3 regions of the Serratia sp. TSA_105.2 genome follow, and region 1 is predicted to be linked to each of the others. Evidence: predicted binding sites of a transcription regulator. Region 1 holds the regulator's gene; each other region holds the start of a gene.
The links. Region 1 encodes LexA, which represses DNA repair genes until DNA is damaged. Its sites were predicted from a motif close to TNCTGTATGTACATACAGNA; they were not measured.

Region 1 (8,161 bases):
CAGGGATTCCATCCTGCCGCCGCTGGAGTGGTTATCCGAACAGGATCCTCCGGCGCCCGCCGCCGTCAGCGACTGGCTGATGGAGTTAGGCTCCATGACCCGCCGATTTGAACGCCATTGCGCCCAGGTGCGCGTCGAACCGCAGCGCGAATGCTTCGTCACGCGCGAGGCGCTGGGCGACGAGGCGAACCACCTGCCCGACAGCCCGCGCTATTGGCTGCGCGAAGTGGTGCTGCTGGGCGACAACCAGCCCTGGCTGCTGGGGCGCACGGTGATCCCGGAAAATACGCTGACCGGCCCCGACCAGGCGCTGGTGGATCTGGGCACGCTGCCGCTGGGGCGCTACCTGTTCAGCAGCGGCGAGCTGACCCGCGACTATATCCATATCGGCCGACAGGATGCGCTGTGGGCGCGCCGTTCACGGCTGCGGCTGGCGGGCAAACCGCTGTTGCTGACCGAACTGTTTTTACCGGCTTCACCGCTGTATTCAGCGGTTCCTGCATAAAAGAGGAGAGCAAGACCTTGGAGGGAAGCGTGACTCAAAGTAAATGGCGGGCTTACAGCCATTTGATGCGCATTGATAAACCGATCGGCACGCTGTTGCTGCTGTGGCCGACGCTGTGGGCGCTGTGGCTGGCCGGGAAAGGCGTGCCGTCGCTGTCGATTTTGCTGGTGTTCGTGCTCGGCGTGTTCCTGATGCGCGCCGCCGGCTGCGTGGTGAATGACTACGCCGATCGCGCGGTGGACGGCTATGTGAAACGCACCGCCGGGCGGCCGATGCCGAGCGGCCGGGTGAGCGCGAAAGAGGCCAAGGTATTGTTCGCGGTGCTGGTGCTGATCTCGTTCTGCCTGGTGTTGACGCTCAATGCGATGACCATCTGGCTGTCGCTGGCGGCGCTGGCGCTGGCCTGGGTATATCCGTTCATGAAGCGGGTGACCAACCTGCCGCAGTTCGTGCTGGGCGCCGCGTTCGGCTGGGGCATTCCGATGGGCTACGCGGCGGTCAGCGAATCGCTGCCGCTCAGCTGCTGGCTGCTGCTGCTGGCCAACATCTGCTGGACGGTGGCCTACGACACGCTGTATGCGATGGTCGATCGCGACGATGACCTGAAGATCGGCATCAAATCCACCGCTATTCTGTTCGGCCGTTATGACAAGCTGATCGTCGGGCTGCTGCAGTTTGCGACGCTGCTGCTGCTGGTGTGGGTCGGTTATCTGGCGCAGCTCGGCGGGGCGTTTTACTGGTCGCTGCTGCTGGCGGGCGCGCTGTTCATTCACCAACAGAAACAGATCGCCGGGCGCGGGCGCGAGGCCTGCTTCAAGGCCTTCCTGCAGAACAACTATGTCGGGCTGGTGGTGTTCATCGGCATCGCGCTGAGCTATCTGCCGGCGTAACGATTCCTCTTCGCAAGAAAAAAGGCACCCCGTGGGGTGCCTTTTGTATTTCCGCGCCGGGTGAAATCACTCGTCTTGCTCTTCTTCCGCATCGGCCTGCGGCAGGACGTTGGTCTCTTCCGGCATGTTGACGCTTTCGATGGTCAGCTTGATTTCCGGCGTGATCAGATCGCTCAGCATGTTGTACACCTCGAGGGTGTGCTCGCGGATCGCATCGCCGCTGTCGTTGATATAGCCTTCTTCGCGCAGCGTCGCCACCAGGGTGGAGAACACCGCCTTGTCGAAGAACTCCGGCGCGTTGATGCCGTGCAGCACCGACAGACGTTGCGCCATGATGCGGCTCTCTTTCTCCAGCGCGCCGCGGTTGATGCTCGGGTTGGCGCTGAGGATCGACATGGTGATGGCGTAGCGTTGCAGGGTTTCGCGCACCCCGGCGGCCAGCAGCTGCAGCGGGCGAATGCGCGCCGGGTTCAGCACCAGCTCGTCGCCTTTGTCGCAGATCAGCTGTTGGCGGATCAGCTCGTCAATCATCGGCCGCAGCACCTCCGGCAGCTGTTCCTTGTCGTTATGCAGGAACAGCTCGGCTTTCAGCATCGGGTAGATCATGCCGATCTGGCGCAGCAGCTCGGCGCGCGACACCCGGCGGTGATGCATTACGATGCTGGCGATCAGCGACGGCAGCACCAGCAAGTGGTGGATGTTGTTACGGTAATAGGTCATCAGCACTGCCTGCTCACGCGGCAGGATGATGATGTCGCCGATGTTGTCCTTTTCCACCTCGAACTTGTTCATGTTCAGCGCGTGATCCAGCAGCTCGTCCGGCGTTTGCGTCGGCACAGTGACGTCACGCGCGTAAGGCGCGTTGCGCATCAACTGCAGGTAGCACTCCAGCTGTTCGACCAGCTGTTCGCGGGTCAGCGAACGCTGGCGCGAAGCCAGTAGCGCGGTGGAACACAGGTTCATGGCGTTGGCCGCGGCGGCGTTGTTGATGCGCACCATGATCTGGCCGGCCAGATCGTTGACCGTCGGCGTCAGCCAGCTTGGGCGCTGTGCTTCGATCGGATCGATCGACTCGCGCCACTGCGGCACGTTCTGGTTGAGGTAAGCCGTCAATGGCAGCGGTTCGCCGAAGTTGACGTAACCCTGGCCCAGATTGCGCAGCTTGCGCAGGCCGCGCAGCATTTGCAGCAGGCTCTCTTTTTCCTTGGTGGCGCCGCGCAGCTCTTTGGCATAGGTGCCCACTTCCATCACGTGCTCGTAACCGATGTAGATCGGCACCAGCGTGATCGGACGGGTGCCGCCGCGCAGCATCGCCTGGATGGTCATCGACAGGGTGCCGGTCTTCGGCTCCAGCAGACGCCCGGTGCGGGAACGGCCGCCTTCCACGAAGTATTCCACCGAGTAGCCGCGGGTGAACAGCTCGCCGAGGTATTCGCGGAACACCGTCGAGTAGAGCTTGTTGCCCTTGAAGGTGCGGCGGATGAAGAACGCGCCCAGGCGACGGAAGATCGGGCCGGCCGGCCAGAAGTTGAGGTTGATGCCGGCGGCGATGTGTGGCGGCACCAGGCCCTGGTGATACAGCACGTAGGACAGCAGCAGATAATCCATGTGACTGCGGTGGCAGGGCACGTAGACGATCTCGTGGCCGTCCTGCGCCAGCTGGCGCACGCGTTCGGCGTTGGTGACGTTGATGCCCTGATACAGCCGGTTCCAGGTCCAGCTCAGCACGCGGTCGGACAGGCGCACGGTTTCGTAGGAGAAATCGGCGGCGATCTCTTCCATCAGCGCGATGGCGTTCTGTTGGGCTTTCTCGTGCGAGATCTTCTTGCTGCGCGCTTCGTCCTCGACCGCTTTTTCGATCGCTTTGGACGCCAACAGCTTGTTGAACAGGTCCTGACGGGCCGGCAGGCTCGGGCCTACCGCGGCCAGGCGCTGACGCGAGAAGTGCATGCGCGCCACGCGCGCCAGTTTCTGCGCGATGGTTTTATCCGTGCCGTGTTCGGTCGCCATGCGGCGCAGCGAAACGGTGTTGGAGAAACGCACGAAGCTGTCGCGGCCAAGCCACAGTACGGCGAAGAATTTCTGCACGCCGTTCAACAGACGCAGGTGCGGCGTGCCGTGGCCTTCGCGGCCCGGCGAACGGCCGAACATGACCGAAACCGGCAGCATCTGAATGTCGAGATCCGGATTGCTGCGATGCAGATCCAGATAGTCGTGGAACAGCTTTACCGACTCTTCTTTCGGGGTGTAGTAGCGGAACACGCGCGGGCCGTCGTGAATGAACACGTAGCTCGGCAGCACGGTGCCGTCGATCTCCAGCGAGTTGAGCGGATCGGGCAGATCCTGCGCCAGGCACTGGGTGCGCAGCGTCAGCAAATCCGCCTTGGAATTGTAAGGTAAAACATACAAAATCGGCCGTGAGGGATCCAACCCTAGCTCGGTAACCGGATCTGAAGGGATGACCTTACTTCTTACCAACAATTTAAGTGGTAAATTCAATATTTTATAATAAATTTTACGCCAACCTGACATAACAACGTGAAGCCTCTTGTTAGCAATGCGCCGCAAGCATACCAGAAACCGGGTAGCAGATCTGTGGTGTTCGAAAACCGAGAGCCGTCAGCGCGGACTGTTCTAGACTCTTTTTATTATGACCGACCTCTGAGAAAGGCACGAAAACATGGCAAACCAAGCAACCGGACTGACCCGCATCATCAAGGCCGCCGGCTATTCCTATAAAGGGCTTTCCGCCGCCTGGCAGCACGAAGCGGCGTTCCGCCAGGAACTGGTGGTCACCCTTCTGGCTATCATACTGGCTGTCTGGCTGGATGTGGGTGCGATAGCGCGCATTTTATTGATCGGATCGGTAGCGCTGGTGATGATCGTCGAGATCCTGAACAGCGCGATCGAGGCGGTGGTGGATCGCATCGGCAGCGAACATCACGAGCTGTCCGGCCGGGCCAAGGACATGGGATCGGCGGCGGTGTCACTGGCGATCGTGCTGGCACTGTTCGTTTGGGGCACGGTCTTATGGCAGCATTTTGGCTGATGAAAGGCGCCTACTGACTGATTTTTATTTATTCTTCGGTTCCCAATCCGCGCTTACCTGTATATACTCACAGCAAGACTGTATAAACAAACAGGGGGCGGAATGAAAGCACTAACTACCAGACAGCAAGAGGTCTACGATCTGATTCGCGATCATATTTCGCAAACGGGCATGCCGCCAACGCGTGCCGAGATCGCGATGCGTCTGGGGTTCCGTTCGCCTAACGCCGCCGAAGAACACCTGAAGGCGCTGGCACGCAAAGGCGTGATCGAAATCGTCTCCGGTGCCTCGCGCGGTATCCGTCTGTTGATGGAAGAAGAAGAAGGGCTGCCGCTGATTGGCCGCGTCGCCGCCGGCGAGCCGCTGCTGGCGCAGCAGCACATCGAAGGGCACTACCAGGTGGATCCTTCCCTGTTTAAACCGAGCGCCGATTTCCTGCTGCGGGTGAACGGCATGTCGATGCGCGACATCGGCATTCTGGACGGCGATCTGCTGGCGGTGCACAAAACGCAAGACGTGCGCAACGGCCAGGTCGTGGTGGCGCGCATCGAAGACGAAGTGACGGTCAAGCGCCTGAAAAAACACGGCAACGTGGTCGAGCTGCTGCCGGAGAACAACGAATTCCAACCGATCGTGGTCGATCTGCGTCAGCAGAATTTCACTATCGAAGGGCTGGCGGTCGGCGTGATCCGCAACGGCGACTGGATTTAATCGCCGCCCTCTCAGTGCCGCCTCTTGTATCAATCGCCCCTGTTTTGGGGCGTTTTTGTTTCTGATTTTGCCCTTCGCCACTGCTACGGGAACGTCTCATCATGCGCATGATTTCCGCCTTCACCAGCGACACCGATAAAGCCCTGTGGCGCCTGGCCCTGCCGATGATTTTCTCCAATATCACCGTACCGCTGCTCGGGTTGGTGGACACCGCGGTGATCGGCCACCTCGACAGCCCGATCTACCTGGGGGGCGTCGCGATCGGCGCGGTGGCGACCAGCTTCCTGTTCATGCTGCTGTTGTTCCTGCGCATGAGCACCACCGGTCTGGCGGCGCAGGCGCTGGGGGCACAGAACCCGCAGGCGCTGGCGCGCGCCTTTATGCAACCGCTGGTGCTGGCGCTGCTGGCCGGGGTGGCGATCGTCCTGCTGCGCTATCCGCTGATCGAACTGGCGCTGCGGATCGTCGGTGGCGATGGCGAGGTGCTGGAACAGGCGCGGCGTTTTCTTGAAATCCGCTGGCTGAGCGCCCCGGCGGCGCTGGCCAATCTGGTGCTGTTGGGTTGGCTGCTCGGCGTGCAGTACGTGCGTGCGCCGGTGATCCTGCTGATCGTCGGCAACCTGCTGAACATCGTGCTGGATATCTGGCTGGTGATGGGCCTGGGCTGGAACGTGCGGGGGGCAGCGGCGGCAACCGCCATCGCCGAATACGCCACGCTGCTGCTCGGCCTGTGGCTGGCGTGGCGGGTGATGCGCCTGCGCGGTATCACCCTGCTGATGCTGCGTCAGGCCTGGCGTGGCGACCTGCGTCGGCTGCTGGCGCTTAACCGCGACATCATGTTGCGTTCATTACTGCTGCAACTGTGCTTTGCGTCGCTGACCATTTTCGGCGCTCGCCTGGGAAGCGAGGTGGTGGCGGTCAACGCGGTATTGATGAATCTGCTGACGTTCACCGCCTATGCGCTCGACGGCTTCGCTTATGCGGTGGAGGCCCATTCGGGCCACGCCTACGGCGCCCGGGACGACAGCCAGCTGCGTAAGGTGTGGCACGCGGCCTGCAGGCAGGCAGGGCTGGTCGCGCTGGCCTTCGCCCTGGCGTATGCCGTTACCGGCCAGCAGATCGTGGCGGCGTTGACCTCCTTGCCGGAGCTGCGAGCGTTGGCCGCCCACTATTTGCCGTGGCAGGTTATCCTGCCGCTGGTTGGAGTGTGGTGCTATTTACTGGACGGCATGTTTATCGGCGCCACACGCGGCGCCGAGATGCGCAACAGCATGGCGGTGGCCGCGGCGGGATACGGTCTGGCGCTGTTCAGCGTGCCGCTGCTTGGCAACCACGGACTCTGGCTGGCGCTGGCGGTGTTTCTGGCGCTGCGCGGTCTGGCGTTGGGCTGGGTTTGGCATCGTCATCAGGTGCGCGGCAGCTGGTTTGCCGCACGCTAAACCGGACGCTTTGTTGGGTTAATTATTAATTTGTCTTATGTTTTTGTTCATGTTTGCTTACATGTTTTCAGCCTGGTTCTGCTCGGCTTAGCTCGTTGTTTGTTGGCGTTTTTTATGTTTATTTCATTTTTAATGGTTTTTTATTCTGTCATATGGCTTTTTTGTTTCCGTGTTTAACTAGAATGAATCATGTGGCTGGCGAATGAAGGGGAGCGATATTCTTTAAGGTGAAGGGCGTATCGGCCAGAAAAATTTCTGGTTAATCCCGGCCGGCGACAGGGATCACTGATTCACCACAGGTTAACGGAGAGACTATGAATAAAGATCAAGCCGACGGTAACTGGAAGCAGCTTAAAGGCAAAGTGAAGGAAAAATGGGGCAAGCTGACCGATGACGATCTGACAGTCATCGAAGGGAAACGCGAACAGCTGGTCGGCAAAATCCAGGAGCGCTACGGTTACCAGAAAGAGGCGGCCGAGAAAGAGGTGAAAGCCTGGGAAGATCACACCAAACACCGCTGGTAATTTGCAGGGCCGCCATTGAAGGCGGCTTGCCCAGCGCAGGCCGGCGTCGCTCTCATCCTCTGGCGCCCCGGCCGCAGGTACAGGGAGGTACCTGACTTTGTATTATTTCTTCTTGATGGCGATGCTGTGATCGTGTTCGGCGCAGTCATGCTTGCTGTCGCAAGCCTCAACCTCCACGCAGCCGGCGCACAGACCGTGCGCTTCCACCACGCTGTGCCGCAGCGCAAATCCGGCTTCCTGCGCCAGCTTCTGCAGCGTTTCTTCTACGCCTTCGGTAGTGCGTTCGGTCACCTGGCCACAGCGGTCGCAGATAAACAGTGCGGACGTATGCATAGGCTGTTCGAAATGGTGACACAACACGTAGCTGTTGGCGGACTCCACTCTATGGATAAATCCTTGTTCCAGCAGAAAATCCAGCGCGCGATAGACCGTCGGCGGCTTGGCCTGCGGTTCGGCGACGCGCAGCAGATCGAGCAGGTCATAAGCGCTGATTGCACCGGGTTGCTGAGTCATCAGACGCAGCACTTCCAGCCGTTGCGGCGTCAATCGCACATTGCGTTGTTGGCAGAGGCGTTCCGCCTGCGCCAGCAGCTTTTCCTGGGTGGTTGAGTTCATCGCAAATATCCCGGTACGTAAAAAAGCCGATTTTACCATGATTACGGCGAATCGCCGAGAGTTGCCCCCTTTTCCCCTGAGGATTGCGCAGGGAAAGGCGCGCTGAGTGCGCTAAAAGAGAGATGCATCACAACTTTTCCCCGCAGGCGGGCGGCAAATCAACGTTGCCGATTTTAGCGCTGGAGAGCCGCTGGCGAGAGCGGTATAACGCGCTTCACCCGCGTGACGAACAGGAGCCTTGTGTGATGACGGAAAGAGAGAAGCTGTTAAGCGGCCTGGAGTACAACAGCCGCGATGAAGAACTGATTGCGATGTACCATCGGGCCAGGGCGTTGACCAAACGCCTGGGGGCGCTGGATTCGCATCAGGCGGACGAGAAAAACCGCCTGCTCGGCGAACTGTTCGGCGCCTGGGGCGAGGCGAGCTGG
Region 2 (8,161 bases), on a different contig from region 1:
TCTGGAACTTCTCCGCATGCTCGCGCATGCGCTCCATCAGCGCCGGACCGGTCAGGCCTTCGGCGTCGCCCGGCCAGTTTTCCACTTCGGTGGTGGTGGTCAGCTGGCCGCCTTGTTCCATACCGGTGATCAGCACCGGGCTCAGGTTGGCGCGCGCTGCGTAAACGGCGGCGGTGTAACCGGCCGGGCCGGAGCCCAGAATCAGTAATTTGCTATGTTTAGCCGTGCCCATGAATAACCTCTTTATTCCACAATGGCGGACAATGGACCGATTGTAGGGAAAATGGCGCAGTAAAAAAAGCGCCGGGCGACGTTGTTAACGATTTGTATGATAGTTGTCGCCTATTAATGCACCCGCTGTCGGCAAATCGCACGCCAAACGCAGAAATTTACCTTATCAAAGCCGCATTCGGCTGCCGAATCGCCAACCGCGCAAAAACGGCGCATTCTGCGACTTGAGCCGCTCCTGGCTGGGGTTTAGCAACCAGCGATTCATAACCAAAAATGGGATGCAGACTTTTCGTGACGGTACGTTGTTCTGATTTTGCTTCTTTTACTTTGACAATCCGCTGCGCATTTGCGAAAACATCATAGGAAGAAGAAATTATCCCCGTAACACCAGCAAATCGTACGTATTTGCGCCGCGAGGCGGCAATGCGCGGTGGGTTTACGGAGCAGGGCGCGCAAGCGTTTGCTGATTTTTTCTCGACCTAAACGTCGTTACCGGCGTCGCGCGGGGTTGGACAGACAGGCTGCGCGGCGTGGAATGATGGTAGTGAAGAAGCATATGACAGGCATCGGGTCTTCGCTTGGAACGAACCCTTACACATTGACGTTGGCTAGGGTGTGGCAAGTGCACGGAAGAAAATAAGAGAGACAATAATAATGGCAGACAACAAGAAACGCCCGGGTAAAGATCTTGACCGTATCGACCGCAACATCCTTAATGAGCTGCAGAAGGATGGGCGTATTTCGAACGTCGAGCTTTCGAAGCGCGTGGGGTTATCCCCGACACCATGTTTAGAACGCGTGCGCCGTCTCGAGCGCCAGGGTTTCATTCATGGCTATACCGCATTGCTTAACCCGCATTATCTGGATGCGTCCCTGTTGGTTTTCGTGGAAATCACGCTGAACCGCGGCGCGCCGGATGTGTTTGAGCAATTCAACTCGGCAGTGCAGAAGCTTGAAGAGATTCAGGAGTGTCATCTGGTTTCCGGTGATTTCGACTACCTGTTGAAAACCCGCGTACCGGACATGTCGGCTTACCGCAAATTGCTGGGCGAAACCTTGCTGCGTTTGCCGGGGGTTAACGACACCCGTACCTACGTAGTGATGGAAGAAGTGAAACAGAGTAACCGTCTGGTTATCAAAACACGGTAAGGTGCAGGTGCAAAACCTGATTAAATTGGTTACACTCCTGTTTATTCATACAGTTTCGGCGCCGGGGAAGCTTCTCGGCGCTGTTGCTATGTCAGCTAACAGGAACCTGGAGAGCCTTTCTTGAGCCAGGAATATACAGAAGATAAAGAAGTTACCCTGAAAAGACTCAGCAGTGGCCGGCGTTTGCTGGAGGCTGTGCTTATCGTGGTAGCGATTTTTGCCGTTTACCTCATGGCTGCGCTGGTCAGTTTCAACCCGTCTGACCCAAGCTGGTCGCAGACCGCGTGGCATGAGCCGATTCACAATTTGGGCGGCGGTGTCGGGGCCTGGTTGGCCGACACGCTGTTCTTCACCTTCGGGGTGCTCGCTTACGCGATACCACCGATCATGCTGATCCTGTGCTGGGCGGCCTATCGCCAGCGCGGCAACAGAGACTACATTGACTATTTCGCGCTCTCCCTGCGCCTGATCGGCACCCTGGCGTTAGTGCTCACCTCCTGCGGGCTGGCGGCGCTGAACGTTGACGATCTCTATTACTTCGCTTCCGGCGGCGTGATCGGCAGCCTGCTGAGCAACGCCATGTTGCCGTGGTTCAACGGCATCGGCGCCACGCTGGCGCTGCTGTGCGTGTGGGCGGCGGGGTTGACGCTGTTTACCGGCTGGTCCTGGCTGGTCATCGCCGAGAAGATAGGCGGGGCGGTGCTGGGCGTCGCGACAGTGATGACCAACCGTTCACGCCGCGAAGAGCGCTATTTCGAGGATGACGAACGTTACGTTGACGACGAGCCTGAGCAGGCAGGGAAGGGCGCCGCAGCCGCGGTTGCCGCCGCCGGAGCCGCAGCCGCCGATAACGACGTGCTGTTCTCCGCGCCTTCGGTCACCGAAAGCGCCAAAGAGGCGGCGGAAGACGCCGCCGATCCGTTGCTCAGCGGCCTGCGAGCCGACGATGGTGAGGTTGAAGCCGACGCCGCGCCAATCGCGCCGGCGGCTTCGCCTGCACCGGCGGTGAAGGCAGAGATCCACGAGCCCGTTGCCGCACCGATCGCCACACAGGCGCCGTCGGTAACGGTGGCGCCGGCCGCGCCGGCCTCGGTCAATCAGCACCCGGTGAGCGCACCGGCGCAAGACGCCACGCCGCCGCTGTACTCCTTCGAAATCCCGGAAGAAACGCCTGCGCCTAAGGCGACGCGTCCCATCGACCCTTATCGGGACGACGATGAGCCGCGCCTGGGCAATTGGCAAGAGCCGGCTGCGCCGCAGCCGCCGGCGCGTTCTCCCTTTGATTTTACTGCCGCGCAGCGCGACAGTGCCGACGTCAGCGGAGCGGGTGGTTTCAGCGCCACCGGCGCCAAGCCACAGCTGGATACGGCAGCCGCTGCCGCTGCGGGCGCCGCGGCGGCGACCTTTATGCCGGCCTTCACGGCGACCAGCGACAGCAATTCGCAGGTTAAACAGGGTATCGGCCCTGAGTTGCCGCGGCCGAATCCGGTGCGTATTCCGACCCGTCGTGAGCTGGCCTCATACGGCATCAAGCTGCCTTCGCAGCGTGCGGCCGAGCAGGAACAGCGCCAGGCGGAGCCTCAACAGCCGACGGCGATGAATCCGCAGGAAGAAGAGGCGCTGCAAGAAGCTGCGCTGCGCCAGGCATTCGCCACGCAGCAAAGCCAGCGCTATGGCGAAAGCTACGAGCCGGAGCAGGATGATGAAAATGCTCAGCAGGAAGCCGAGCTGAGCAAGGCGTTCGCCGAACAACAGAACCAACGTTACGGTGAAGTCCAACAGGACGATGAAGAGGCGCGGCAAGAGGCTGCGCTGCGTCAGGCATTCGCCGAGCAGCAGCAGGCGCGTTATGGCCAGCAAGAGACTGCCCCGCAGGCACCTGCGGCCAGCCCGGTCGATACCCGCAATGCTTTCAGCTTCTCGCCGATGGCGGATCTGGTGGACGATGGCCCGAGCGAACCGATGTTCACGCTGTCCCCGCAGCTTGAAGAGCGCATTGAACAGCAAAGCGAGCAAGAGGACGACGTGCCGTTCGGCCAGTTTGAGCCTGCGGCGCCGGCTGTTCAACCTCAGCAATCGCACTCACAGCCTCAACAATACCAGCAGCCGCAGCAGCAATATCAGCAGCCGCAGCAACCGGTGCAGCAGCCTCAGCAAGCTCCGGCCGAGCAACATCCGGCGATGGACAGCTTGATTCACCCGTTCCTGATGCGTAACGATCAGCCGTTGCAGAAGCCGACCACGCCGCTGCCGACGCTGGATCTGCTGACCGAAGCGCCGAAAGAGGTGGAGCCGGTCGACTCCTTCGCGCTGGAACAGAAGGCGCGCCTGGTGGAGGCCAGCCTGGCCGATTACCGCGTGAAAGCCGACGTGGTGGACATCCTGCCGGGGCCGGTGATCACCCGCTTCGAGCTGGATCTGGCGCCGGGCGTTAAAGCGGCGCGCATTTCCAACCTGTCACGCGATCTGGCGCGCTCGCTGTCGACTTCGGCGGTGCGCGTGGTGGAAGTGATCCCCGGCAAGCCTTACGTCGGTCTGGAGCTGCCGAACGCCAAGCGGCAAACGGTGTACCTGCGCGAAGTGCTGGATTGCCCGGCCTTCCGTGACAACCCGTCGCCGCTGTCCATCGTATTGGGTAAAGACATCTCCGGCGAACCGGTGGTGGCCGATCTGGGCAAAATGCCGCACTTGCTGGTCGCCGGTACCACCGGTTCCGGTAAGTCGGTCGGGGTCAACGCCATGATCCTGAGCATCCTGTATAAAGCCACGCCGAAAGAAGTGCGCTTTATCATGATCGACCCGAAAATGCTGGAGTTGTCGGTCTATGAAGGCATTCCGCACCTGTTGACCGATGTGGTCACCGACATGAAAGACGCCGCCAATGCGCTGCGTTGGTGCGTGGGTGAAATGGAACGCCGCTACAAGCTGATGTCTGCCCTGGGCGTGCGTAACCTGGCCGGCTACAACGAACGCGTCGATCAGGCCGAAGCGATGGGGCGGCCGATCCCGGATCCGTTCTGGAAGCCGACCGACAGCATGGACATCACGCCGCCGGTGCTGGAGAAAGAGCCTTACATCGTGGTGATGGTCGACGAGTTCGCCGATCTGATCATGACGGTCGGCAAGAAGGTCGAAGAGTTGATCGCTCGCCTGGCGCAGAAAGCGCGTGCGGCGGGTATCCACCTGGTGCTGGCGACCCAGCGTCCGTCGGTGGATGTGATCACGGGTCTTATCAAGGCCAACATCCCGACGCGTATCGCCTTTACCGTGTCGAGCAAAATCGACTCCCGCACCATCCTCGATCAGGGGGGCGCCGAGTCTTTGCTGGGTATGGGTGACATGCTCTATCTGGCGCCGAACTCCTCGATTCCGGTGCGCGTACATGGTGCATTCGTGCGCGATCAGGAAGTGCATGCGGTGGTCAAGGATTGGAAAGCGCGCGAGCGGCCCCAATATAAAGAGGGCATTCTCAGCGGCGGCGAAGACGGTGAGGGCGGTGCCGGCGGCGGTATGGACGGTGACGAAGAGCTGGATCCGCTGTTTGACCAGGCGGTGGATTTCGTGGTGGATAAACGCCGCGCCTCCATCTCCGGCGTGCAGCGCCAGTTCCGTATCGGCTATAACCGCGCGGCGCGCATCATCGAACAGATGGAAGCGCAAGGCATCGTCAGCGAGCAGGGGCACAACGGCAACCGTGAGGTGCTGGCGCCACCACGGCACGATTGATGGTCGTTTAGCCATTGCAATTCAATAAGAAAGGGCCGCTTAAGCGGCCCTTGTGCAAAGAAGCGTAAACCCGTTTCTTCTCGGAACATTGGCCTACCGGCCGATCGCCGGCTTCGGGTAAAGTAATCGGGTAAAGGGTTGATTTGACCCGCACGGCGTCGCCCTGCGGTTAACGCATTTCATAAGGTATCTGGAATAATGAAAAAACTGTTAGTTGCCTGCTGTCTGCTTTCGGGATTCGCGTCTACCTCCGTGCTGGCCGATGCCGCACAGGATCTGCAAAGTCGCCTGGCGAAGGTGAACAGTTTCCACGCCAGCTTCTCGCAAACCGTGACCAGCGCCGACGGCGCCGCGGTGCAACAGGGGGAAGGCGAGCTGTGGGTGAAGCGGCCAAACCTCTTCAACTGGCACATGACGTCGCCCGATGAGAGCGTGCTGGTCTCCGATGGCCAGACTCTGTGGTTCTATAACCCGTTCGTCGAGCAGGTGACGGCGACCTGGCTGAAGAACGCCACCGGCAATACGCCGTTTATGCTGATCACCCGCAATAATGCCAGCGACTGGAAACAGTACAACGTGAAGCAAAAGGGCGATGATTTCGAGCTGACGCCAAAATCCGCCAGCGGCAACCTGAAGCAATTCGCCATCAGCGTGACCAACAGCGGTACCATTCGCAGCTTTGCTGCGGTGGAGCAGGATGGCCAGCGCAGTTCCTACACGCTGAAAAGCCAGCAGAACGTCGCCGCCGATCCGGCCAAATTCAAATTTACCCCGCCGAAGGGGGTGACGCTGGACGACCAGCGCCAGTGAGGTGCAAGTGAGTAATAATCTGTCGCTCGATTTTTCCCAGAACGAGTTCCAGCCGTTGGCCGCGCGTATGCGGCCGACCACGCTGGCACAGTATATCGGCCAGCAGCACCTGCTGGCCGCCGGCAAGCCGCTGCCGCGCGCCATCGAGGCCGGGCAGCTGCACTCGATGATTTTATGGGGGCCGCCGGGCACCGGGAAGACGACGCTGGCAGAGCTGATCGGCCGTTACGGTCAGGCTGATGTCGAACGGATCTCCGCCGTGACCTCCGGTATCAAGGAGATCCGCGAGGCGATCGAGCGGGCGCGACAAAATCGTGACGCCGGTCGCCGCACCATCCTGTTCGTCGACGAAGTGCACCGCTTCAACAAAAGTCAGCAGGACGCTTTCCTGCCGCACATTGAAGACGGCACCATCACCTTTATCGGCGCCACCACCGAAAACCCGTCGTTCGAGCTGAACTCGGCGCTGTTGTCTCGTGCCCGCGTTTACCTGCTGAAGGCGCTGACCGCCGAAGATATCGGCCAGGTGCTGGATCAGGCGATGGGCGACAAGGCGCGCGGCTTTGGCAATCAGAACGTCGAGCTGCCGGCGGAAACGCGCCGCCTGCTGTCGGAGCTGGTGGGCGGCGACGCGCGCCGGGCGCTGAACAGCCTGGAAATGATGGCGGACATGGCGGAGTTAGACGCCAAAGGCGTGCGGGTGCTGACGCCGGAGCTGCTGAAAGAGGTGTCGGGCGAGCGCAGCGCGCGCTTCGACAACAAGGGCGACCGTTATTACGACCTGATTTCCGCGCTGCATAAATCGGTGCGTGGCTCGGCGCCGGACGCAGCGCTGTACTGGTATGCGCGCATCATTACCGCCGGCGGCGATCCGCTCTATGTGGCCCGCCGTCTGTTGGCGATTGCCTCTGAAGACGTGGGCAACGCCGATCCGCGCGGCATGCAGGTGGCGATCGCCGCCTGGGATTGCTTCACCCGCGTGGGGCCGGCGGAGGGCGAGCGCGCCATCGCGCAGGCGATCGTCTACCTGGCCTGCGCGCCGAAGAGCAACGCGGTCTACACCGCGTTCAAGGCCGCCATGCGCGACGCCAAAGAGCAGGCCGATTATGACGTGCCGGAGCACCTGCGCAACGCGCCGACCAAGCTGATGAAGGAGATGGGGCTGGGAGCGGAGTACCGTTACGCCCACGACGAACCCAACGCCTACGCCGCCGGCGAGAACTATTTCCCGCCTGAAATGGCCCATACGCGCTACTATCAACCGACCTCGCGCGGGCTGGAAGGGAAAATCGGCGAAAAGTTGGCATGGCTGGCTGAGCAGGATCAAAATAGCCCGACAAAACGCTACCGCTAGCGAGGCCGTTGCGGTAAGGTTAGCGGGTATCACTCTTCTTTTATGCGGCTATAAATCAGCCGCATAGAACAACAACACTTCTTTCAATAACAACAAGCACAGGATTAGCATGCTCGATCCCAATCTGCTGCGTAATGAGCTAGACGCAGTCGCCGTCAAACTGGCTCGCCGAGGCTTTAAACTCGATCTGGATCTGCTGCGTTCGCAGGAAGAACGTCGCAAAGTTCTGCAGGTAGAAACTGAAACACTGCAAGCGGAACGCAACTCCCGATCGAAATCCATCGGCGCGGCCAAAGCGCGTGGGGAAGACATCGAGCCGCTGCGTCGCGAAGTGAACGAGCTGGGTGACAAGCTGGATGCCGCCAAGGCGGCGCTGGATGCGCTGCAGAGCGAGATCCGCGATTACGCCCTGACGCTGCCTAACCTGCCGGACGACGCCGTGCCGGATGGTAAAGACGACAGCGAAAACCTGGAAGTGACCCGCTGGGGCGAACCGCGCCAGTACGACTTCGCGGTGCGCGATCACGTCGATCTGGGCGAAATGGCCGGCGGGCTGGATTTTGCCGCCGCGGTTAAGCTGACCGGTTCGCGCTTCGTGGTGATGAAAGGGCAAATCGCCCGCATGCACCGTGCGCTGTCTCAGTTCATGCTGGATCTGCACACCGAGCAGCACGGCTACCTGGAGGCCTACGTGCCTTACCTGGTCAACCACGCCACGCTGTACGGCACTGGCCAGCTACCGAAGTTCGGCGAAGACCTGTTCCATACCCGTCCGCTGGAAGAAGAAGCCGACAGCAGCAACTATGCGCTGATCCCAACGGCGGAAGTGCCGCTGACCAACCTGGTGCGCGACGAGATCGTGGAAGAGGAAACTCTGCCGCTGAAAATGAC
Region 3 (8,161 bases), on a different contig from region 1:
TAATATTGATTGATCGTGAAATCCCGGAGAAATTCCCTTCATTGGGGAGCGTGAGTATCCCCATTTCCTCAGATTTTCTCCGGTGTTCTATTGTTATTTCGCCTTGCGGAAGCTTTTCGCCTCGGCCGGTGAGTTGACCATCACGCCGTCGGCGCCCAGCGCCAGCGCCTGCTGATACTCCTGCGGCGAGTTGACGCCGAACAGGATGATATGCGCCGGGCCCTGAGAGCGGAAGCAGTCCATCGACTCTTTATCCCAGGTCAGAAACGCCTTCGAACGCCCTTCGCCGAGGGTATATTTCTCCACCACTTCCACCTCGCGTTTCAGCTCCAGCCCGTACCAGCGCGGCTGGCGGTTGTCCGGTTTGACGTCGCACTGGTGCGCCATGGTGATATTGGCCAGCAGCGTGCGGGTTTCGTCGCGGTTTTCGAAGCGCGGGATGGCCGGCGGCAGCGCCTGCAGGTATTTGGCGTCGGTGGAGTAGACGCGGATGCGGTTCAGGCTGTCGGTGCTCTCCAGCGTCGCCAGCAGCGTCTGGCCAAACTGCGCCGGATCGGCGTCCGGGGATTTGATGTCCAGATAGAAGGTGACGTGCGGAAACGCTTTAAGCACGTCGTCCAGCCGCGGAATGCCGATGCCCTGGCCGCGGAACGGGTGCGTATCCCCTCTGGCGAAGGCCCAGCCGGCGTCGGTCTCGGCCAGTTGCGCGGCGGTGTAGGCAGAGACCGGGCCCTGCCGGTTGGTCAACGCTTTCAGATCCGAGGGGCGATACAGCACGATGACGCCGTCTTTGGATGCTTGCAGGGTGATCCAGATGGCGTCGGCGCCGTTTTTCAGCGCGGTTTCGATGGCGATGCGGGTGTTCTCCGGCGCATCGGCGGTGCCGCCGCGGTGGGCGACGATCGCCGGCGCGTGACCGGCAGCGCTGGCCGCCAGCGCGCTCAGCGACAGCGCGGAAGCCAGCAGCAAATAAGAAAATCTGATCATGTAGGGTACCTTGTCGTTATCGTTGTGGTGAGCCGCACGGGATGGCGGAAATCATACTATTGAAAAATTAAGCTTTTTTAACAACGCGGAAATATCTGGCGGAAACGGTGCTTTCGTCGAATCCTGCGGCCTTGAGCTTTCGGTATCTGACTGTATACTTATACAGTATTACTGGAGGGTGCGATGCGTAAAATCATTCATGTCGATATGGACTGCTTCTTCGCGGCGGTGGAAATGCGCGACGATCCCAGCCTGCGCGATATCCCGCTGGCGATTGGCGGCAGCGCCGATCGCCGCGGGGTGATCAGCACCGCCAACTACCCGGCGCGGCGCTACGGCGTACACAGCGCCATGTCCACGGCAATGGCGCTCAAGCTGTGCCCGCACCTCACCCTGTTGCCGGGGCGCATGGCGGCCTACAAAGAGGCCTCGCTGCATATCCGCGAAATCTTCGCCCGCTATACTCCGCTGATCGAGCCGCTGTCGCTCGATGAAGCCTACCTCGACGTGACCGACAGCCCGCAATGCAATGGCTCGGCAACGCTGATCGCCCAGGAGATCCGCCAGGCGATCGCCGACGAACTGAACCTCACCGCCTCGGCCGGCGTTGCGCCGATCAAGTTTCTCGCCAAAATCGCCTCCGAGATAAACAAGCCGAACGGGCAATACGTGATCACGCCGGCGCAGGTGCCGGCGTTTTTGCAACAGCTGCCGCTCAGCAAGATCCCCGGCGTCGGCAAGGTGACCGCCAAGCGGCTGGAGGAAGTGGGGCTTATCACCTGCGCCGACGTGCAGCAATACGATTTGGCGCAGCTGCTCAAGCGCTTCGGCAAGTTCGGCCGGGTGCTGTGGGAGCGCTGTCAAGGCATCGATCGGCGCGAAATCTCTCCTGAGCGGCTGCGCAAATCGGTGGGGGTGGAGCGCACGCTGGCGGAGGATATTCACGACTGGGAAGACTGCGAAACGCTGATTATCGACAAACTCTATCCCGAGCTGGAGATGCGGCTGCGCAAGGTGAAGCCGGATCTGCAGATCGCCCGGCAGGGCGTGAAGCTGAAGTTTCAGGATTTTCAGCAAACCACCCAGGAGCACGTGTTCCCGGTGCTGAACCGGCAGGATTTGCTGGAGGTGGCGCGGCAGGCGTGGCGCGAGCGGCGCGAAGGGCGCGGCGTGCGGCTGGTGGGGCTGCATGTGACGCTGCTCGATCCGCAGCTGGAGCGGCAGCTGGCGCTGCCCTGGGAATAAAAAAGCCGGCAAATCGCCGGCTTTTTGCGTTAAGCGCGCAGCTTACGCGCGCTCAGGGATCGCTTTCAACAGCGAAGTCAGCAACTTCCAGTACAGACCGACGCTTTCGATATGCACCTGCTCATCCGGCGAGTGCGGGCCGGTGATGGTTGGCCCGATCGAGACCATGTCCATGTCTGGATACGGCTTTTTGAACAGACCGCATTCCAGACCGGCGTGGATCACCATGATGTTCGGCGTCTTGTCGAACAGCTCCTGATACAGCTCGCGCACCAGGTGCATCACCGGCGAGTCGGCGTCCGGCTGCCAGCCTGGGTAGCCGCCCTTCGGCGCCACCTTGGCGCCGGCCAGCTGGCCCAGCGCGGTTAGCATCTCGACCACGTAATCTTTGCCGCTGTCGATCAGGGAGCGGATCAGGCAGATGATTTCCGCTTCGTTTTCGCTGGTGGTGACCACCCCGACGTTCAGCGAGGTTTCCACCACGCCTTTTACCGCGTCGCTCATGCGGATCACGCCGTTCGGCGTGCCGTTCAGCAGCGCCAGGAAACGCTGCTGGCTGTCGGCGCTCAGCGCCTGCGAAGCGCTGGTGGTCGGCTCCAGCAGCACGGTGATGTTCTTCTCTTTGGCGGAGAGTTCGTTCTGCAGCACCGCCAGGAACTCCTGGCTCAGGGCTTTCAGCGCGTCGGCCTTGTCCGTCGGCACCGCAACCACCGCGGAGGCTTCACGCGGGATGGCGTTGCGCAGGGTGCCGCCGTTCAGATCCAGCACGCGCAGGTTCAGCGCCGCCGCATGGGCGAACAGGAAGCGCGCCAGCAGCTTGTTGGCGTTGCCCAGCCCGACGTGGATCTCGGCGCCGGAGTGGCCGCCTTTCAGGCCCTTGAGCGTCAGCTTCAGGGTTTGGTAACCGGCCGGTACCGCTTCGCGCTGCAGCGGCAGGGTGGTGATGAAATCGATACCGCCGGCGCAACCCATGTAGATTTCGCCTTCTTCTTCGGAATCGGTATTGATCAGGATGTCCGCCTGCAGCCAGTTCGGCTGCAGCCCGAAGGCGCCGTCCATGCCGGCCTCTTCGGTCATGGTCAGCAGCACTTCCAGCGGGCCGTGCTCAACGCTGTCGTCGGCCAGCACCGCCAGGGCGGAGGCCATGCCGATGCCGTTGTCGGCGCCCAGCGTGGTGCCGCGCGCTTTCACCCACTCGCCGGCGATATAAGGCTGGATCGGATCCTTGGCAAAGTCGTGCACGGTATCGTTATTCTTTTGCGGCACCATGTCCAAATGCGCCTGCAGCGCGACCGGCTTGCGGTTTTCCATGCCTTTGGTGGCCGGCTTGCGCAGCAGGATATTGCCGACCCGATCGCGCTCGGCGTGCAGGTTCTTTTCTTTGGCCCAGGTGAGGATGTGCTGCGCCAGCGCTTCTTCATGATAAGAAGGGTGCGGGATAGAACAGATCTTGGCGAAAATATCCCACAGCGGCTGTGGCGAAAGCTGAGACAATTCAGACACTATAAGTCTCCTGTGACGGCAGGCTCCGACAGGACGGGCGTGCCGCGCGGTTGAGGTGAGCGGGTATCTGTGCGTCGTGGCACGATCACCAGAGAATATCACTTTATTTCCGGCGGTGCGCGCACCGTATTGTGCGGTTTAAGCGCTTGATCACACGGCTTCGCTGCGGGAACGTTCGCTTTTTCAGCATCAATCACCGAAAAGCCGCACGGCGGAAATCGCGAGGTTTTCCTCGGTACAACTGGAATTCAACGCGGTCAGTCCCTATAATCTCGCGCAACCTTTTTTCCCCTGAACTATAAAGTAAGCCGCTTCACCAGCCGGCTGGGACACGATTCTATGAGCGAAAAATACGTTGTTACCTGGGATATGCTGCAAATGCACGCACGCAAGCTGGCGCACCGCCTGCTGCCTGCCGACAAATGGACGGGCATCATTGCCGTAAGCCGCGGTGGCCTGGTGCCGGCGGCTCTGCTGGCGCGCGAACTGGGCATCCGCCATGTGGATACCGTCTGCATTTCCAGCTACGACCATGACAACCAGCGCGAAATGAAAGTGCTCAAGCGCGCCGAAGGCGACGGTGAAGGCTTCATCGTGGTGGATGATTTAGTGGATACCGGCGGCACCGCGAAAGCGATCCGCGACATGTACCCGAAAGCGCATTTCGTCACCATCTTCGCCAAACCGGCGGGCCGCCCGCTGGTGGACGACTACGTGGTCGACATCCCGCAGGATACCTGGATCGAACAGCCGTGGGACATGGGCGTCAGCTTCGTTCCCCCTATCGGCGGCCGCTAAGCCCAGCCAGTTCCAAGTCAACGCCCGGTTATGCCGGGCGTTTGCGTTATCTTGGTTTATCCCGCCAGAGTTAGGTACACTACCTCCAGTTAAGTAGGCCTTTTGCGGCCTATCGCCAGATTTACGGAGGCTGTTGTTACCATGGCACAGGCCAACCTTTCTGAAATTCTTTTCAAGCCCAAATTCAAACACCCTGAAACCTCGACGCTGGTGCTGCGCGCGCGCAACAAAGTGAGCGCCGCCATGCATTCCGCATTGGAAGGCGACACCACCGGCAGCTGGTACCGCATGCTGAATCCGCTGCTGTGGGCCTGGCGCGGCGTCAGCCCGATTGAAATCCACGAAGTGCTGGCGCGCATCGCCGCCTCCGACGCCGAGCGCAGCAATCCGCAGCGGCTGGATACCGTGGTGGGGTACCGCAACGGCAACTGGATCTACGAGTGGATCCATCAGGGCATGCAGTGGCAGCAGCGGGCGACGGAGCAGCAGGATCCGCTGCTCGGCGGCGAATACTGGCTGAAGGCCGCGAGCCTGTACAGCATCGCCGGTTACCCGCACCTGAAGGGCGACGAGCTGGCCGAACAGGCGGAGATGCTCGCCAACCGCGCTTACGAAGAGGCGGCGCTGCTGCTGCCGTATCAGCTGAAAGAGCTGGAGTTTCGCATCGAGGGCGGCGCCAGCGTCACCGGTTTCCTGCACATGCCGGAGAAGGGCGAAGCGCCGTTCCCGACGGTGCTGATGTGCGGCAGCCTCGACACGCTGCAGACCGACTACCACCGCCTGTTCCGCGACTACCTGGCCCCGCACGGCATCGCCATGCTGACGCTCGATATGCCGTCGATCGGTTCTTCCTGCAAATGGAAGCTGACGCAGGACTCCAGCTACCTGCACCAACAGGTGCTGATCCAGCTGGCCTCGGTGCCGTGGGTGGATCATCAGCGGGTGAGCGCCTTCGGCTTCCGCTTCGGCGCCAACGTGGCGGTGCGGCTGGCCTATCTGGAGCCACAGCGGCTGCGCGGCGTAGCCTGCCTGGGGCCGGTGGTGCATCGCCTGCTGTGCGACAGCAGCACCCAGCTGAACGTGCCGGACATGTATATGGACGTGCTGGCCAGCCGCATGGGCATGGCCAACGCTTCCGACAACGTGCTGAAGGTGGAGCTGAACAGCTACTCGCTGAAAATGCAGGGGCTGCTGGGGCGCCGCTGCCCGACGCCGATGATCTCCGGCTACTGGGAGCGCGATACGCTCAGCCCGAAAGAGGAGTCGCAGCTGATCGTCACCTCTTCGGTGAGCGGCAAGCTGGTCGCCATCCCGCGCACCCCGGTTTACGACAGCTTCCATCGGGCGTTGCTGCAGATGTCCGGCTGGCTGAAGGACAAAATGCGTTAATTAGTTGCTAAATTTTAACAGTTTGTTAAAAAGAGTGGTCTACATTGAGGAGGTTAGAGAATGACGTTACCGAGTGGCCACCCTAAAAGCCGACTAATGAAACGTTTTGCCAGCTTGGGGCCGTACCTGCGTGAAGGGCAATGTGAAAACGACCGTTTTTTCTTTGATTGTTTGGCCGTCTGCGTCAATGTAAAGCCCGCTCCGGAGAAGCGCGAGTTCTGGGGCTGGTGGATGGAGCTGCAGGCGGAAGAAGCGCGCTTCACCTATTCGTACCAATTCGGCCTGTTCGACAAAGAAGGCGACTGGACGGCGCAAAACATTAAGGATGATGAAGTGAGCGCCAAGCTGGAAGACACCCTGCGCGACTTCCATCGCCGCCTGGGCGAGCTGCTGGCGACCATGGAACTGGGGCTGGAACCCGCCGACGATTTCAAAGAAAAACTGATCAAACTCTCCGCCTGACCCCGTTTGACCACGTATTGTGCTGATTTCGCGTTGTGCCTGTTGGCATAACGCGTCTCTCCTGTTACAAAGACCTTTGCACCCTATTCTCATCATACCCTATAGCTTTCGAGTTGCGGCTAGGCGGCAAGCGGAGGAATCCCCAGGAGCTTACTGAGGTAAGTGACTGGGGTGAGTACGTGCAGCCAACAACGCTGCAGCTTGAAAGATGACGGGTATATTACACGGCAGAAATACTATGAACGGCAGCCAGACATTGGTTGTGAAATTGGGCACCAGCGTGTTGACCGGCGGATCGCTGCGTCTGAACCGCGCCCACATCGTCGAATTGGTGCGCCAGTGCGCGCAGCAACACGCCGCGGGCCACCGCATCGTCATCGTCACCTCCGGCGCCATCGCCGCCGGGCGCGAACACCTGGGCTACCCCGAGTTGCCCGCCACCATCGCTTCCAAGCAGCTGCTGGCGGCGGTAGGGCAGAGCCGGCTGATCCAGCTGTGGGAACAGCTGTTCTCCATTTACGGCATCCACGTCGGGCAGATGCTGCTGACGCGCGCCGATCTGGAAGACCGTGAGCGCTTCCTCAACGCGCGCGACACCATGACGGCGCTGCTGGACAACCGCATCGTGCCGGTAATCAATGAGAACGACGCCGTCGCCACCGCCGAAATCAAGGTGGGCGACAACGATAACCTGTCGGCGCTGGCGGCCATTCTGGCCGGGGCCGACAAACTGTTGCTGCTGACCGATCAGCAGGGCCTCTACACCGCCGATCCGCGCAACAACCCGCAGGCCGAACTGATCCGTGAAGTGCACGGCATCGACGACGCGCTGCGCGCCATCGCCGGCGACAGCGTCTCCGGCCTGGGCACCGGCGGCATGGGCACCAAGCTGCAGGCGGCCGATGTGGCCTGCCGCGCCGGCATCGACGTGGTGATCGCCGCCGGCAGCAAGCCGGGCGTGGTGGCGGACGTGATCGAAGGCAAACCGGTGGGTACCCGTTTCCACGCACTGGAAACCCCGCTGGAAAACCGCAAGCGCTGGATCTTTGGCGCGCCGCCGGCCGGTGAGATCACCGTCGACGACGGCGCCGTGGAAGCGATGATGGCGCGCGGCAGCTCGCTGCTGCCGAAGGGCATCCGCGAAGTGAAGGGCGACTTCTCGCGCGGCGAAGTGATCCGCATCCGCAATCTGGCGGGGCGCGATCTGGCGCACGGCGTCAGCCGCTACAACAGCGACGCGATGCGCATGATCGCCGGGCACCACTCGCAGGAAATCAGCGAAATCCTCGGTTATGAATACGGTCCGGTGGCAGTGCACCGCGACGATATGATTGTCAGTTAAGGAGTGAGCATGCTGGAGCAGATGGGGAAGGCCGCCAAGCAGGCCTCCTGGCAGCTGGCGGTGCTGAGCACGGCGAAGAAGAATCAGGTGCTGTCGGTGATGGCCGACAGGCTGGAAGCCAACAGCGAAGCGATCCTGCTGGCGAACGAACAAGACATGGCGCAAGCGCGCGCCACCGGCATGAGCGAAGCGCTGCTCGATCGCCTGCTGTTGACCCCGGCGCGGCTGGCGGCGATCGCCAACGACGTGCGCCAGGTGTGCCGCCTGAACGATCCGGTCGGCCACGTGCTGGACGGCAACCTGCTGGACAGCGGGCTGAAGCTGGAGCGCCGCCGGGTGCCGCTCGGCGTGATCGGCGTGATTTACGAGGCGCGGCCGAACGTCACCATCGACGTCGCCAGCCTGTGCCTGAAAACCGGCAACGCGGTGATCCTG

Region 2: ACUTSC_RS06775 (DNA translocase FtsK 4TM domain-containing protein) is a predicted target of LexA. The motif match lies at 1,416-1,435, and genes of this name have one in related genera.
Region 3: dinB (DNA polymerase IV) is a predicted target of LexA. The motif match lies at 1,136-1,155, and genes of this name have one in related genera.

Annotation. Positions count from the first base shown of each region.
Region 1 covers NZ_JBQZFT010000001.1:51,600-59,760, forward strand. Annotated here, with positions in the region: gene ubiC (chorismate lyase) at 1-505, shown strand, start outside; gene ubiA (4-hydroxybenzoate octaprenyltransferase) at 523-1,395, shown strand; gene plsB (glycerol-3-phosphate 1-O-acyltransferase PlsB) at 1,462-3,927, opposite strand; gene ACUTSC_RS00205 (diacylglycerol kinase) at 4,076-4,444, shown strand; gene lexA (transcriptional repressor LexA) at 4,547-5,155, shown strand; gene dinF (MATE family efflux transporter DinF) at 5,257-6,594, shown strand; gene ACUTSC_RS00220 (CsbD family protein) at 6,909-7,118, shown strand; gene zur (zinc uptake transcriptional repressor Zur) at 7,221-7,733, opposite strand; gene ACUTSC_RS00230 (sugar O-acetyltransferase) at 7,979-8,161, shown strand, end outside.
Region 2 covers NZ_JBQZFT010000002.1:83,243-91,403, reverse strand. Annotated here, with positions in the region: gene trxB (thioredoxin-disulfide reductase) at 1-232, opposite strand, end outside; gene lrp (leucine-responsive transcriptional regulator Lrp) at 886-1,380, shown strand; gene ACUTSC_RS06775 (DNA translocase FtsK 4TM domain-containing protein) at 1,501-5,106, shown strand; gene lolA (outer membrane lipoprotein chaperone LolA) at 5,305-5,916, shown strand; gene ACUTSC_RS06765 (replication-associated recombination protein A) at 5,984-7,270, shown strand; gene serS (serine--tRNA ligase) at 7,380-8,161, shown strand, end outside.
Region 3 covers NZ_JBQZFT010000002.1:912,815-920,975, reverse strand. Annotated here, with positions in the region: gene ACUTSC_RS10865 (glycerophosphodiester phosphodiesterase family protein) at 94-987, opposite strand; gene dinB (DNA polymerase IV) at 1,171-2,232, shown strand; gene pepD (beta-Ala-His dipeptidase) at 2,275-3,735, opposite strand; gene gpt (xanthine phosphoribosyltransferase) at 4,075-4,533, shown strand; gene frsA (esterase FrsA) at 4,675-5,922, shown strand; gene crl (sigma factor-binding protein Crl) at 5,983-6,384, shown strand; gene proB (glutamate 5-kinase) at 6,623-7,726, shown strand; gene proA (glutamate-5-semialdehyde dehydrogenase) at 7,736-8,161, shown strand, end outside.